DNA from 2 places in the Desulfitobacterium metallireducens DSM 15288 genome. Region 1 is predicted to be linked to the other one. Evidence: riboswitches for the same ligand, from Rfam matches in the RefSeq annotation. Region 1 holds a riboswitch; the other holds the start of a gene.
The links. A riboswitch is a leader RNA that binds a small molecule or an ion and turns the genes downstream of it on or off. The one in region 1 is predicted to bind cyclic di-GMP.

Region 1 (8,113 bases):
CCTCTTCTTCAGGAGTAGGAATTCCAAGGATCGCGGCAGAGTGATCGCGTCCTAAATAGAAGTTTGACCAAGAAGAGGTTTGGTAAAGATCCCAGTTGGCAGGTGGAATATGATAGGAATCCAGTTGATGCTCTTCGCCAACTTTCTTTAAGCGTGAATAAGCTCTGACATAGACACATTGTTTTTCGTTAGGATAGACTTCACACCAGCCTTGAAAGCTTCCGCCACAGGCCCCGTTACGTTGATTTTTAGGGCATTGGGACATGGGGCAAAGATAGGCCATATCCAGTAAAGCACAATCGCCACAATCCTTACAGTCATTCGAGATCACTTTAATGACATGTTCTAGACTATGTTTACGGGGGTTCTTTCGTGCTTTATAAATACTTCTCATAATTGGGAAAAAGGCTTGATTGGGAGTAAAGATAAGGCTGTGCATTAGACGCAAGGCACGGAAGCTTGCTCCGACAGGAGCATTAAGCGGGAGATTCTTTCGATCAACAGGGATTGTTGTATTGAGTCCTGTCTTCTCATCTTTTTCATAATAATAAAATCCACCCGGGATAGGATAATCAAATTCACGAATAAGATCCATCCATTTTGAACTGAGTTCTTCACCCTTATTAATAATGTACTCAACTTGTTCGTATTTAACGTTATTTCCGCCGATGTGTACTCCAGCAAAGCCCATCCCCTTCATGATCGCATACATTTTGGCCGCTCTGAGTAGGCGGGCGCTTAACCCTTTATCTTCAGCTTTTTTTTCTTGATCTAGTTCAGCTAAGAGTTTATCAGTGACAACACAGCCCGGAAGTTTATTCTGGTTCATGATCCGAGCGGCTCCATAAGGAAGAATGTAAATATTACCGATGATAGGAATATTTAAATCATTTAATTTTATAAACTGAAGGACTTCATGAAATTTACGGGCATCATATCCAAGCTGAGTCACTATAAATTCAGCTCCGCTGGCTATTTTCTTTTTCATTTTAAAATATTGAACCATCTGCTCCGCTTCAGTTGCTTTGAAGGGAGAGACAGCGGCTCCGGCAAAGAAATCACTCGGTTGGTGACGGATGATTCCTTTCATTCCGGGATACTCCAAGCCATGGTTCATTTCACCGATCAATTCAACACCATGAGTTGGATCAAGATCGAAAACAGGCTTAGGTCGCCCTTGGAAACCTGACTCGGTGTAGTCTCCGGTCATGACTAAAAGATTACGGACTCCAGCACGATCAAGTGCATAAAGTTGACTTTCCATTTGGTTACGGTTTTTGTCTTTACATGTAAAGTGGACGAGAGGTTCAATCCCTAGTTTTAAGATCTCTTCACCTAAATAGTCTGCAAGCATCGCTGGATTTCCGCCGGGATTATCAGTGATAGTTAAGGCATGGACCTTTCCTCCTTTGGCTGCTTGTTCAGCAGCGAGGAGGGCACTTTCTTGGGCTTTCTCTCGAGCGCCTCTACCGGGAACTAATTCCCAGGTTACAGACATCGTTTTCTTATCGAGCAGAGACTCCTTAAATCGGTTTTCCATCCTTTTTCCCCTTTCCTACCCTTCCCTTGGTCGAAGTAAAACCTTTGATGACCTGTTTATATACTTTCTTTAATTGTAGTACAATTTGGACAATTCTTTCAATAGAACTCCCAAAGTTTTATTTTGCAATTATTAGAAATAATTGTTGAAATTCTTAACCAATAAGGTGATAATAAAAGAGAAAGTCGAAAATTAAGATAATTATGAGATTATTTCAAAACATTTGTAAAGGCAAACTCAGTGAAAGCCGAGGACGCAAAGCTACGAGTCTAAAGCCTCGGCAGAGGTAAAGATAGTCGGGTTGCCATGTTAAAGGATACGACGAATTGATCCTTGTTTTGGCAACGCCATACAGGGATTTATTTTTTTAAAAAAGTTAAAGGGGACGAATAAATTGAAAAAAATTAAGTCTAAGTTTATCGCTTCGTTTTTGCTCATAGCCATGATTATGGCTGCCTTTGTTGGAGGGTACAGTGTCTATAGTCAAGTTCAACTCGTGGATAATGAAATTCAGGATTATCGAGAAACTTTATTTCAGGAATATGATGCTATGATGAAGGCACAAGTTGAAACAGCTACGAGTTTAGTACAAAATGTTTATAATGAACAGCAAAAGGGGTTACTGACAGAGGAGCAGGCTAAAGTGAAAGCGGCTAATCTCGTTCGTGACTTGCGTTTTAATGGGAGCAACTATTTTTGGATCGATACGACAGAAGGCATAAATGTTGTTCTTTTAGGAAGAGATACAGAAGGGAAAAGCCGTCTTGCATCTAAAGATCCCAACGGGGTTGAATATGTAAAAGAATTTATTAAGAATGGGCAGCAAGAAGGTGGGGGTTACAGCGATTATCAATTTGCTAAACCCAATGAAACACAACCGCTACCGAAAAGAGGATACACGCTCCTTTTTAAACCCTATAATTGGGTTATCGGTACCGGGGACTGGGTCGATAATATTGAGAAAAGTGTGAGCGAGAAACAAGCTACATACCAGGCAGATATGCGTAAACAGGTAGGGATTAACGTAGGAATTATTCTGGTCGCGTTAGTTGCAGTTATTGCTTTTGCACTTTATTTTAGTCGTAAAATATCCCGACCCATTATCGAGGTAGCAGAGGAGAGTAAAGCTGTTGCCAATGGGGATTTCACTCGAGAAAAGCTGAATGTGTCTTCAAAAGATGAGTTGGGCGATTTAGCGGATTCTTTCAATAAAATGTCAGATAGTTTGCGTGAGCTTGTTCAGAGAGTTTCCCAAGCCTCCTCACAAGTTGCAGCTACTTCTCAAGAGTTAACCGCTGGAGCCGAGCAATCTGCTCAAGCTTCCAGTGAAGTTGCCGTTTCAGTAACAGAAATGGCTCAAGGCGCGGAAAAACAAAAGACGACGGTCGATGAAGTAGCAGCTGTAGCTGAGCAGCTCGCTGCGGGTGCGGAACAAATTCAAGCAAATACAGGAAATGTTGTTAGTTTTGCAGAAAGGACAGCACAATCAGCAGATGAAGGTCGTACTGCGATTACGACAACGATAGAACAAATGAAACAAATCCAGTCTGTGGTGAACCGTTCTGCTGAAATCACACTTCAATTGGGCGAGAGATCTCAGGATATTGGCAAGATTGTGGATACCATCTCGGCCATTGCTGATCAAACAAACTTACTTGCGCTGAATGCCGCGATTGAAGCAGCTCGGGCTGGCGAACAAGGAAGAGGGTTTGCTGTAGTTGCAGATGAAGTTCGCAAATTAGCTGAACAATCACAAGAAGCAGCGAAGGAAATTGCGCATTTAATTGCCAGTATGCAACAAGATACAGAGAAAGCCGTTAGTGCCATGAATAATGGGACTTCTGTCGTAGAAACGGGATCCAAGGTCGTAGCCCAAGCCGGAGAAGCCTTTGAAGAAATTGCACAACAAATCGAAAAAGTTGTGGCTCAGGTCAAAGGGATTTCAGAGGAAATGGAGCAAATGACCCAAGGAAATGAACGAATTGCTTCTTCTGTACGCGATTTGGATCAGATCAGTCGGGTTATTGCTGATCAAACTCAGAATGTATCTGCTTCTTCAGAAGAACAAGCCGCTTCGATGGAGGAGATCGCCTCTTCAAGTCAGCTCCTAGCGAAGATGGCTGAAGAACTAGACCAGTCTTTAGCTAAGTACAAGATCAACTAAGCATAGGAGTTAAAAGAAAGTCTTTTGCACTAGGAATAAAATAGACAAAAGAATAGGCTGATGGATAAGATAGATGAGCAAAGAATGTTTGCTCATCTTTTCTATTATAGACGGTAAAGAATAAGAGGCCTGTAAATCAGAAGAAACATACTTAAACCGGTAGAAAAGGATTCCTAAAGCTGAAACTCCACTATAAGGAAAGAAAGGATAAATATCGATCGTTGAAAATCCAGGGTAATATACTCCTAAAGGGAGAAGCCAAGGTCCTGAGATATACGTGTTAGATAAAACGAATCCCAAGATTAGGGCAAAGAGTGAGTAGAAGCTTAAAAAAGCCGTTGAACGTTTTTGGAGAAAGGGATAAAGAAGAGCCATCACCCCCAGAAAATGGAGTATTCCAAAGCGGATATAGGACTCGGGCATTGCGATATAGGTAAGTAAGGTGATAATCAGAGCCCAGGATAAGATTTTGACAGCATTGCGGAATGGATGGTGACTGAAACCGCTACTCACTCCTGCTAGGAAGATAAACAAGACGGCCGAAATCTTTCCTTCTACAAACCAATACCAAGAATCGACCTGAACTGGGGCAGAAGTGAAGAAATCCAAGTCATAAATAAAATGGTAGAGAATCATAAGAATGAGGGCAAGGGCTCGTAATAGATCGATTTCGGGAATTCGAGAGGCGGTATTTTTCAAATTAACACCTTACTTTCTTACACTTTATCTTTTCGTTGATAGGGAATGATGAGATGCTGTTCACAAAAAGGATGAGAAATAGCTAAGGTTTCATTCCAAAGTTTGAGAATATCAAACCGTCTTTCGGGATGATAGCCTAGTAATTGGTGTTTTCCCAAGGAACGTGTGAGAGGCTTATCATGAGCTAAAGCAAATCCCATGATGCAATCCCCAATAATCGTTTCGGCGATTAAGCGGGCATGTTGTCGCTCTTTACGCGGAGATTTTAAGTCTTGATGGCGTAGTGAAGTTACGACTTGGGTTTTTAAGCCAAGTTTGCTAGCCCATACTAATGACAAAGGCGGAATTGCGATCCCCTCGGGGGGAATGGCATCCAAAGCTTTGGCAGATAAAGCATGGGGACCATGGGTGGGCGTAGCTAGACCTAAAGTATGGAATAGTCCGAGCTCTTTGTTGAGGTTAGCCCGAAATCGTAAAACAAGATGGGCGAGATTCGCGCGATGAGTAATATAGGGATAACAGTTGGTGAGGGCGATATCGACTCCCTGATCTAAAGCGAAAAGGAGTTGTTCCAAATTTTCAAGGATATTTCCCGACATATCTCCATCTAAAAAGAGCACTCCCTCAGAGTTCAGTTTATGGGCATAGAGAGCGCCGACAGCCCGAGGAATATCAATACCGAGCGGTTCAGCAAAATAGATGGTGTGAATGCGTGAATCAGGAATGGAACGGGTAAGCTCTAGGGTTCGATCGGTACAACCGTTCAGCACAAGAATAATATACCTGAGAGGAAGTTTCAAGACTGTGGCCAGGACGGCAAGGATACTCTTTTCTTCGTTGTAGGCGGGAATGACAACATCATACATGTTTCTCGCCTCCAGCATATGATTTTATTACATCATATGCCGTTTCTCTTCATTCGTCATAGAATAAAGCAGAGATCGGAAGGAGGGAAAAAGTGTGTTTGATGTAGGAGATATCGTCGCTAGGCATTCGCACAAACAGGACTTGTATTTCCGGATTGTTCAGATTCAAGCCAGCGGAGGAGAAAAAACAGCCTTACTTAAGGGCATTAATACGAGGCTCTTAGCTGATGCTCCTCTAAATGATCTCGTTGGGAAAAATCCGTCTGAGGTTGCCCATTATCAACTGGAGGATTTTCAGGGAATTTACCAAAAGCTCAAGGTTGTTGTTAATCAGAGAAAGGCTAGTCAAGAGAAGGATGAAACTGATGAATATTTCGAAATACCGGGTCGCGTCCTTCACCTTGATGGCGATGAAGACTATCTTAATCAGTGCCTTAAGACCTACCATCAATTAGGGTTGGAGGCTAAGGGGATTTGTAAATCAGAAAAAGAGCAACCTAAAGTGATTTACCAGATTCTCAAAGAGAATCCTACAGATATTCTTGTTTTAACCGGACATGATGGGTTTCTTCATGGAAAAAAGGACTTTCGGAGCCTTGATAGTTATAGAAGTTCACGGTATTTTGTACAGTCCGTTATTGAGGCTCGTCGATTTCAACCCAATAGGGACGCTTTAGTCATTTTTGCGGGAGCTTGCCAGTCAAACTATGATGCAATTTTATCATCTGGGGCAAATTTTGCCTCTTCTCCGCAAAGAGTGCTGATTCACGCTTTTGATCCGGTTTTTATTGTTGAGAGAATTGCCTATACTCCAATCGATGGAATGGTTTCTTTAAAAGAAGCTATAACGCATACAGTAACCGGGACGGATGGAGTCGGTGGGATTGAGACAAGGGGGCAGTTGCGACGGGGATATCCAAGAAGTCCTTATTAAATCCAAGGGGACAGTTAAGGTATAAAAAGTGAAGGGCGCCGATGAGGCGCCCTTTGTATAATTATAGGACTCAGAAGGATATTTATCCCAATAGGCCGAAGATATATAAAAGATAGTCAGAATTAAAAGATAGGGGGTTAGAGAATGAATCCTATAAGTGTTAATTTTGGCCTATTTGGTTTGGCTGCTACTTTTAACGTTTTATTGTTGATTCTGGGTTTTGCTTGTTTAATTCAACTTTTCCGATTTTTAACTAAGGGCATTAAAGCACTAGATATTTATATAAAAAATGTAAAATAAGAAAAACGAAATATGATTGGAGGTTAATCATTGTTTTGAAGCATAAAGTTTTTGTAATGGGTATCCCAATTTTACTTTTAATAGCTTTTCTTATGGGAATAGCATCTCTCTTCTATGGCATACCTTTCGGAAACCTTATTGCAAAACATTATATTAAACAATATTCTAATGTTAAGTATAGTCATGTCGAACATAGAATGGGCAACGTTAATTATAACTTCAAGAACTCAGCATACCATGCCTCGATTTTAGATAGTAATGGGAGCCTTATAACTGAAATTGCTTATAGCTTAGGAACTAATTCTTTGTATGATTCAAGTTACAATGATGAGATTAGTAAAGATTTTAAAGCAAATATAAATGGTTTACTATCAAAAGAATATCCTTCAATAGAAACTACATTTGTTTATGTATGGGAAGAGGTAGATGCGAACCAAGATTTTAATAGAGCTGATCTAAAGAAAAAACATAGGATAGATGTTTCCATGAATGACAAATCGACCACAATAAGCACTGATGAAAGCAAAAAAAAGTTTACCGAAATAGTGAGAAAAATATTTAATTCAGTAGAAGGCCAATACAATGCAGAATCGTCACAAATAATGTACGATAATCATCACGACATGATGGAAGTATTGATAGGGAACGAACAAAGTAAATTACCCGATGAAGAACTGCAAAAATTGATTCATGTAATACATACCTATGATGGTACAGAGAATCCAGTAGTCAAAGCAGAAGCAATTACCGTTGACAGTATTGATGAGTTCGTTGATTATGTTCACCAAGACTTAAGCGCTAAATATCAAGTAACCCAAACGACTGAAGAAGGAGACGCAATTATTCAGACCTTAGAATATGACGGAACAACTATTAAATTTACTTTCGATAATACACAGGACAAATTTGCAGGAAATAGCAAAGGCGTAATAACTAAGGAATATCTAAAAATAGATAAGGAAGGCGGCCTTTGTTATTTACTAGATAAAGACGGAAATAAAAGTGTTTTCCCTTTATGATGTATAAAACAATTACAGACCCATGGGATATTTAATCGGTGTAATGCAAAAGAGGCAGACCAGAAGAATAATTATCTGGTCTGCCTCTTTAAGGTTTTAATACACTAAAACTACATCCATCATGTTAAGGCTTAATAATCACTGGTGTACCAACCCCTACTTGTTGATAGAGGGCTTCGACATGATTATTATGCATACGAATGCATCCCTTTGAAGCACTTGTTCCAATGCTTGCGGGGTTACTTGTTCCGTGAATTCCGTAATGAGGGATGGAGAGTCCTAACCAGCGGCTGCCAAATACACCACCGGGATTTATATATTTACTGGCAACTGAGTAAGTCCCGGTAGGTGTTGGCGTGTTAGATTTGCCAATAGCAATCGGGTAACGCGCGATCACTTTATTTCCCTCATGAAGTTCAAGTTGACGACTGGAACGGTGAATGACAATTTGACGTTGGGGCATTAAACCTTCCTCCCTTCTTTTACAGCATATGGCGCTGAATTTGAAAATGTTTAATTTTGAATAATGTAGGGACCTTTTTGCGGAAAATAGATAAAGGAAACTTACTTCAGGTGGAGTTTTGACTTCAT
Region 2 (8,113 bases), 760 kb from region 1:
TTGCAATAGATATCCCGACAACGTCCTCTTGACATAGGGCTTCTTCATAGACCTCGCGAAGTTTAGAAACCGGTGCATAGGTATTGGTATAGGCCTGAAAATAGGCTAAGTACTTAGCCTTGGGCCATTTTTTACACATTCTTTCTTTAACTTCGACAAATTGTTGTTCTATTGAATGTGAGACTTCTCCAGCAAAATCTCCAGAACCACGAGAACTACAATAGATACACCCACCCCAACCTCTAGTTCCATCTCGGTTCGGACAAGTAAAGCCACCGTCTAAAGAAACCTTAAAAACTTTTTCACCAAAAGTCTCTCGCAGATGTTTATTCAACGTATTATACCGCTTCTCCCCATTTTGCCAGGCAGAAAACCGTGCAAATCCCATCTCTTCATGATCACACCCTTTAATAAAACGATTTTAATAGGAAGGAAATCCTACCTAAGATTATCAGACATCTGGAAAATGTTCAAAGGCAATCTTCAATTCTTGAAACAACTCCAACTTTTCTCCAGATGGCCCACGGAAAAAGAAATTATATCTTCCGTCGCCAATTGATTTAGGCTCTTCCTGAAGGAGTGTAACCTGATTTTGTTTTAACCATGCTACAGCCTTATTGATATCCGATACAGTGAAGGCAAGATGATTAACCCATCCGTCCTCAAAACGCTGTCCCTCTTTGATTTCAACGAGTTCTATGACCGTTCCTCCCAGTCGAAGAAAGGCAAGTTCAGAGTCTCCCGGTTTCTTCCTATATAAAAGCTCAAAGTCAAGTACCTCTGTATAAAATCGAATTCCTTCCTCTATATTGAGGGTTTTTATACCAATATGTTCGACCCCATTAAAAATATTTTTCCCTTCCACATTCATCTTCCTCCCTCTATTCGTGTATTCTCTGATCGAGCTTCTCCAGCGCAAGTAAACGCTCCTTCAGATGAATTCCTCCAGCATACCCTGTCAAGTCTCCGTTTTTACCGATGACCCGGTGACAGGGAACGATGACTCCAATGGGATTATTATGATTAGCCATTCCCACCGCTCTTTGACCCTTTGGGTTCCCCAATCGTCGAGCGATATCACCATAACTACACGTCTCACCATAAGGGATCTTCTTTAGCTCCTCCCAAACGCTGAGTTGAAATGGAGTTCCTAACGGATAAAGCGAAAGCGTAAAATCCTGTCGTTGACCTACAAAGTATTCATTGAGTTGCTCGAGTACCTGAACATTAAACTCTCTTCGGTTTAATAATACAGCTTCAGGAATCCAACGTTTGAAATGAGCTTTAAGAGTTTGCTCTTCATCCTCTGGCTCGCCCAAGCCTACCCAACACACTCCTTGCGACGTCGAAGCCACGGTCAAATTCCAGGTAAATCCCTTTGTTTCTATGCTTTCAAACCAATAATAAATCTCTGGCGATTGGTGCAAACCCGTCCTCTCCTTTATCACTGATCTTCTTTATCTTTATTGCCCTTTTCTTCCACCTTATCATATCATTTACCTAGTATAGATAACATAAAAATGGCTAAAAAGGCTGGGAAAAAATCAGGTATCGAAGTTCAAAAACATTATTTCAGAAAAGTCTTAAGATTTCATCTATAATATCAGACGTAGCAGGAAAAAGTAAAGGGATGGAGAATAAAGATAGTCAAGAGAATAAAAAAAAGACCATGGAGGTCTCATCCGTAGTAAAATATGGGACCTCTATGGTCTTTTTAAATGGAGGAATTGTGTTATGTGTGAAGCCAATGCCTATCTAAAAGAGGGAGAAGACGAGATTTTATTCATGGAAGCGGTAGATATCATTGAGCCTTTTGAAGATGGGCTTAAGCTTGTCGATATTTTCGGAAAGCAAAAATTTCTTCGAGCACGGATTATGGACATGACGCTTCTTAATCATCGTATTCTTTTAGAACACGTTCCTATTCCTGCGGAGGCTGCCCATGCAAGCTCCCATTCTTGAGCTCAGTCATCTTTCCTATGCTTATATTCAACACGAAAATGTTCTTTCAGATATTTCGTTAAGTTTCTTTCCAGGAGAAAGCGTTGTTATTCTTGGGGCTAACGGATGCGGAAAATCCACCCTACTCAAGATACTCAGTGGCTTGCTTCATCCAGCCTCAGGAACCCTTATCGCTTTTAGCAGAGAAGTTACAGAGAAGTCCTTGCAGGAACGAACTTTTCTCTCAGAGTTTCGTCAAAGAATAGGCTTTATCTTTCAAAATTCAGATGCTCAGCTGTTTTCAGCGACGGTCCGCGATGAACTAGCCTTTGCTCCGCTCCAAGCGGGACTCTCTCCCGAAGTCACTTCTGAACGCATCCAGGATATCGCGGAACTCATAGGCATTACTCACTTACTTGACCGCCCACCCTACCATTTAAGCGGAGGAGAGAAGAAAAAGGTTGCATTAGCTAGTGTGCTATCTGTCAATCCTGATATTCTTTTTCTTGATGAACCCACAAATGGACTTGATCCTAGAACTCAATACTGGCTGGTAGAGTTTCTAAGTGCCTTGCATTCGAGCGGTAAAACAGTTATTACAGCAACACACGATCTCTCCATTGTCGAGGATATTGCCGAACGTGTGATTATCTTTCGCGAAGATCATACTATTGCAGCTGATGGTGCCTGTCTTCCTCTTCTCTCTGATCGCCAGTTGCTCTTAGACGTTAACCTTATTCATACTCGTTCCCATTTTCATGTTGGAGCTGCACGTCAACACAGTGGATTATGACGTATTTCTCAGAATTGCACGATTCTTAACATGGATGAACGAAAGGCAGGTATTTTCAGTGAAGATTCAATTACAATCCATTGGTACTATTCATTCTCCTTATCTTCCAGGACTTCCAATCCCTCATCAACCCCCAGAAAACGCCCCTGGTGAATTCTGGATAACACTTGATCCAGAGTATCAAGCAGGCCTCGATCAACTACTAACTTACCGCTATCTTTATGTTTTCTTTTATTTAGACCAAATTAAAGAAAACATTAATCTTCATATTCATCCTTCCTGGGCACCGGAAATAGAAGTTGGCATCTTCGCCAGTCGTTCCCCCAAACGTCCCAACCCAATCGGCTTAAGCATCGTCGAGTTAAAGGGGATTGAAGGAAACGAAATTCTGATTTCTGGAATTGATGTCTATAATGGCACCCCGTTACTAGATCTCAAACCCTATATTCGTGCAATTGACCTCAAATCAGATGCTAATGATGGCTGGTTTGATCAGCTTCAGGATAAAGATCATTTAGTTGCACATATGTTAGGCCTTCAGCATGAGCATGAGCATGAGCATACTCATGTCCACAACCAGGAACACAGTCATAAACAGGCGCATCATACCCATGTTCCTTCTTCGCCTAAGCTTTCAAGAAGCCTGCGAGTAACTTCAAAAAAAACCTCTCAAAAATAAAAAGATAAAAAATTACCTCCGTATCATGATGCGGAGGTAATTTGATTTAATGCAGTGGAGAAGGAGATTGAGGCTTTGTCACTGGTGAAGGATTAGGGGACTGCGGTTGAGCAAATTGTGGATTGTTGCGAGTACGATCCGTATATCCTGGCCCTATCTCACCCGGGCTATCAGGTCCGCGATCCTTACCGTATTGAGCGGGTCCACCATATTTCTCGTTAGGATTTTCTTCATATTGAATCCCATTCCCTTGATTCCAAGGTCCCCGAGCATCTCCCATTCCCGTAGACAGGTTCATATACTTTTTCGAGAACTCTGAATCACGGAAATTCTTATTCACGCCTGTCCCTGCCAAAGTATTAATAGCTTGCATGAAGGAAAAGTTATGAGACTCTTCCCGACTAAGTAGGAAACGAACCATGTCTTTAACTCCAGCGTCATCTGTTTGTTGGAGCAACCGTTCATAAATCAATTTAGCCCTAAGCTCCGCTGTTGAATTAGAAGAGAGATCGGTATACAGGTCCCCAGTGGATTCAATATATGCCCCTGTCCAAGGAATTCCCATCGAATTCATCAAGGGAGGTCCCCCTGCCAAGAGTGCCATATGGAGTGCCGGAAAATCGCGAGAAATATTGTCTGTTGGTCCAAGAAGCAGCGAAATGCACTCGCCGACCATTTCTAAGTGGCTCATTTCTTCCGCAGCAATATCTTGAAGCATATCCCGTATTTTGGAATCATTACACGCTACACTTTGCGTCATGTATTGCATTGCGGCTTTAAGCTCACCATGGGGCCCACCAAATTGCTCGAGCAATAGATTCGCGAATCTCGGATCAGGCTGATCCACATGAACGGTATATTCCATATCTTTGATATGTTTGAACAACGCGAAACCCTCCTTCTCGAAGTTAAAATACAATCATGCTTATTTTCTGTAGAAAAATCAAATACTATCCAAAAAGAATTGCATCTGCAATCTGATTATTGTAGAATACTAATAATTGTATAATCTTTTATTGTGTTGGGGTAAACTTCGTGAAAGCGAAGGACGCTAAAGCTATGGGTCTACGGTTGATTACATGAGCAAACATCAGCTAAGATCGCCAAGCTACAAGTTTTTTGAACTTCTCAGGGGAGAGCGGTTCCTTTTTAGGACTGCTCTCCTTTTATTTTTTAAGGAGGGAATTAACTGTGACAGATCAAACAAGGAAAAGGATTAATTTCTTACAAGAATTTTCGATTCCCCTTATTGCAGGCGTAATAATGGCTTTAATCTGGGCCAATTTAACACCTGAAAGCTACAATCACTTTGTTCACAATAAATTATTCGGTAATTTCTCACTTCACTTTTTTGTCAATGATATTTTTATGGTCTTCTTTTTCGCTATGGCGACAGTGGAAATCACCCAAAGTCTATTACCCGGTGGGGACTTAAATCCCCTTAAACGGGCTATCAGCCCTATTATGGCAACCTTTGGTGGAGTTATTGGTCCAGTCGTTATTTATCTAGTTCTTAATCACTTTATGGGTAGCCCCGATTTTCTCAAAGGGTGGGGAATTCCTACTGCGACTGACATCGCTTTAGCCTGGCTAGTTGCCAGACTTGTCTTCGGAGCATATCATCCGGCTGTTTCCTTTTTATTATTATTAGCGATCGCAGATGATGGAATTGGTCTTTTAATCATTACCCTCTTTTATCCTGATCCGTTAAATCCAATAGCTCCTGTGTGGCTATTGTTTACGCTTACTGGAATGTTAATTGCTTACTTTTTGAGAAAAAAGAATGTTAAAAACTACTGGCCATATATTATCTTCGGAGGAACATTGAGTTGGATCGGTCTTTATTTAACCGGTATCCATTCATCGCTTGCCTTAGTCTTTATTGTTCCATTTTTGCCGCATCCTACAAAAGAGCAGGCCGGTCTGTTTGAAGACGATCCCGAAGATCCAGACCCTTCAACTTTAAAGGAATTTGAACACGATTGGAAAATCTTCGTCGATTTTGGGCTCTTATTATTTGGTTTGACGAATGCAGGTGTTCAGTTCTCGGGAATCAGTACAGTGACTTGGTTAGTATTTTTTGCCTTAGTCATTGGCAAAACATTAGGGGTCTTCACAATGGGTTCACTTTCCGCTTTAATCGGTTTTCCGCTACCTAAAGGAATGAATCATAAAGACCTTTTTGTTGCTGGGCTGGTCGCATCAATGGGACTTACCGTTGCCTTATTTGTAGCTGGTGTAGCCTTTACTGATCCAAGTCTTCAAGGAGCTGCTAAAATGGGTGCACTCTTTAGTGCTGGATCTGTATTTTTATCTTTTATTGCCAGTAAGTTGCTTAGAATTCAAAGAAAAGCAACTGAAGTCTCAAATACCCAACATAAACAGAATTAAGTTTTGAGCGTAATTCTGTATACATTTTCATTTGCCTTGAAATTCACTAGAAAATATGCTAATTTAATATTAACAATGGTTAGAGCAAAGGCGCTCTTAGAAGACTTTTCGAAAGTTGAGAAGTCTATAAGGGTGTCTTTTTCTGTTTTTATAACTTTATAGTAAATAATTAAAATATGCATAAAGGAAGGGATAAGAAATGGATATCTTCGGAGCTAATGTTTTTAACAACTCAGTAATGAAAGAACGCCTGCCTAAAAATACGTACAGAGCATTAAGGAAAACAATTGATGAAGGAACTCCTTTGGAGCCGGCAGTTGCTGATGTCGTCGCCAATGCCATGAAAGATTGGGCCCTTGAGAAAGGTGCAACCCACTTTACGCACTGGTTTCAACCGATGACTGGGGTCACCGCAGAAAAGCATGATGCCTTTATTTCTCCTACAGCTGACGGCAATGTTATTATGGAGTTTTCCGGAAAAGAACTCATTAAAGGTGAGCCTGATGCATCTTCTTTCCCTAATGGCGGAATTCGTTCAACCTTCGAAGCACGAGGTTACACTGCTTGGGATTGTACTTCTCCTGCCTTCTTGCATGAAGATGCTGGCGTCGTCACCCTTTGTATTCCGACCGCCTTTTGTTCCTACACTGGCGAAGCCCTCGACCGAAAAACGCCTTTATTACGTTCTATGGAGACCCTCAACAAACAGGCGCTTCGAATCCTACAGCTTTTTGGTAACACAGAGAGTAAGCGTGTCATTGCAACTGTTGGAGCAGAGCAAGAATACTTTTTGATTGATAAAAAGTTCTATATGCAAAGAACGGACTTATTGCTCACGGGACGTACGCTATTCGGCGCCATGCCTCCTAAAGGCCAAGAGATGGAAGATCATTATTTTGGGAGTATCAATGAACGGGTTACCGCTTACATGCAAGACGTCAATGTTGAGTTATGGAAACTCGGGATTCCCGCCAAAACACAACACAAAGAAGTCGCACCAGGCCAATATGAAATTGCTCCGATTTTTGAATCCACGAATATCGCTACAGATCATAATCAGCAAGTTATGGAAACTCTGCAAAAAGTTGCAACTCGTCATGATTTAGTTTGTTTACTCCATGAAAAACCGTTTGCCGGGGTCAATGGCTCAGGCAAACACAATAACTGGTCGATGAGCACTGATGATGGCATTAATCTTTTAGAACCTGGCCGCACCCCCCATCAAAACGCCCAGTTCCTGACCTTCCTCTGTGCCATTATTAAAGCAGTCGACGAACATGCTGATTTGCTTCGACTTTCTGCCTCAAACACAGGAAATGACCACCGTCTCGGCGCTAATGAAGCTCCTCCAGCCATTATCTCCATGTTTCTAGGTGACCAACTCTCCGATATTCTGAAGCAATTACAAAATGGGGGACCTAAGAGCTCGATTCAAGGCGGACAGCTTGAAATTGGAGTCAACACCCTGCCCTCTCTCCCCAAAGATTCTACAGACCGTAACCGTACCTCCCCCTTTGCCTTCACAGGTAATAAATTTGAATTCCGGATGGTTCCCTCTTCGCTCTCGATATCCGGTCCAAACGTGGTCTTAAATTTAATTGTTGCTGAAACGCTATCCTTGATCGCCGATCGTTTAGAGAAAGCTGAAGATTTTCATGGTGAATTGCGGAAACTTCTAAAAGAAATTGCCACTAACCACTCACGAGTTCTTTTCGATGGCAACGGTTATTCGGAGGAATGGGTAGAAGAAGCTGAACGCCGTGGGTTACCTCATTTCCGTTCTACAGTTGACGCTGTTCCAGCTCTACTCCTTGAGAAAAATATTGCAATCTATGAGAAACATGGGGTATTAGATCGTACCGAATTACATTCTCGTTATGAAATCTATCTTGAGCAATATTCGAAATCGATCAATATTGAAGCACTGACCATGATTGATATGGCACAAAAGCAAATTCTTCCAGCTGCGATTAAATATGTAACCACTTTAGCAAAATCCATCAATACGGTAAAAACGGCTTACGCCGAAGCGGAAGTTTCTGCTCAGACTGAGCTTCTCAAAGATTCATCTTCCCTACTGGCTGGTCTTAAGCAAAAAATTAACGACTTACAAAGCGTTACTACTCAAGCTAAAGATTTAACAGATGCATATGAACAAGCGGTCTACTATCGTGATAGCGTCTTCACTATGATGGGAGAACTTCGTCAGGTCGCTGATCAACTTGAAGAAATTGTTGATGCTAATCTTTGGCCTTTCCCAACGTATTCAGAAATGCTCTTTAAACTTTAAGATAAACTTTTAGCCAAAT

Region 2: linked by a shared signal. The riboswitch ahead of DESME_RS03855 (Na+/H+ antiporter NhaA) and the one ahead of DESME_RS00210 (methyl-accepting chemotaxis protein) in region 1 are both predicted to bind cyclic di-GMP.

Annotation. Positions count from the first base shown of each region.
Region 1 is NZ_CP007032.1:41,833-49,945, forward strand. Features, by position in the region: gene DESME_RS00205 (methylenetetrahydrofolate reductase C-terminal domain-containing protein) at 1-1,540, opposite strand, end outside; cyclic di-GMP riboswitch class I at 1,761-1,849, shown strand; gene DESME_RS00210 (methyl-accepting chemotaxis protein) at 1,935-3,704, shown strand; gene DESME_RS00215 (heparan-alpha-glucosaminide N-acetyltransferase) at 3,714-4,403, opposite strand; gene DESME_RS00220 (glycosyltransferase family 2 protein) at 4,421-5,269, opposite strand; gene yabG (sporulation peptidase YabG) at 5,364-6,203, shown strand; gene DESME_RS15800 (hypothetical protein) at 6,348-6,503, shown strand; gene DESME_RS15285 (DUF4362 domain-containing protein) at 6,539-7,522, shown strand; gene DESME_RS00235 (L,D-transpeptidase) at 7,647-7,985, opposite strand.
Region 2 is NZ_CP007032.1:800,385-808,497, reverse strand. Features, by position in the region: gene mnmL (tRNA modification radical SAM protein MnmL/YtqA) at 1-388, opposite strand, end outside; gene DESME_RS03885 (VOC family protein) at 452-865, opposite strand; gene DESME_RS03880 (methylated-DNA--[protein]-cysteine S-methyltransferase) at 882-1,448, opposite strand; gene DESME_RS03875 (CooT family nickel-binding protein) at 1,735-1,962, shown strand; gene DESME_RS03870 (energy-coupling factor ABC transporter ATP-binding protein) at 1,943-2,734, shown strand; gene tsaA (tRNA (N6-threonylcarbamoyladenosine(37)-N6)-methyltransferase TrmO) at 2,793-3,413, shown strand; gene DESME_RS03860 (manganese catalase family protein) at 3,460-4,299, opposite strand; cyclic di-GMP riboswitch class I at 4,429-4,529, shown strand; gene DESME_RS03855 (Na+/H+ antiporter NhaA) at 4,605-5,804, shown strand; gene DESME_RS03850 (glutamine synthetase III family protein) at 6,004-8,094, shown strand.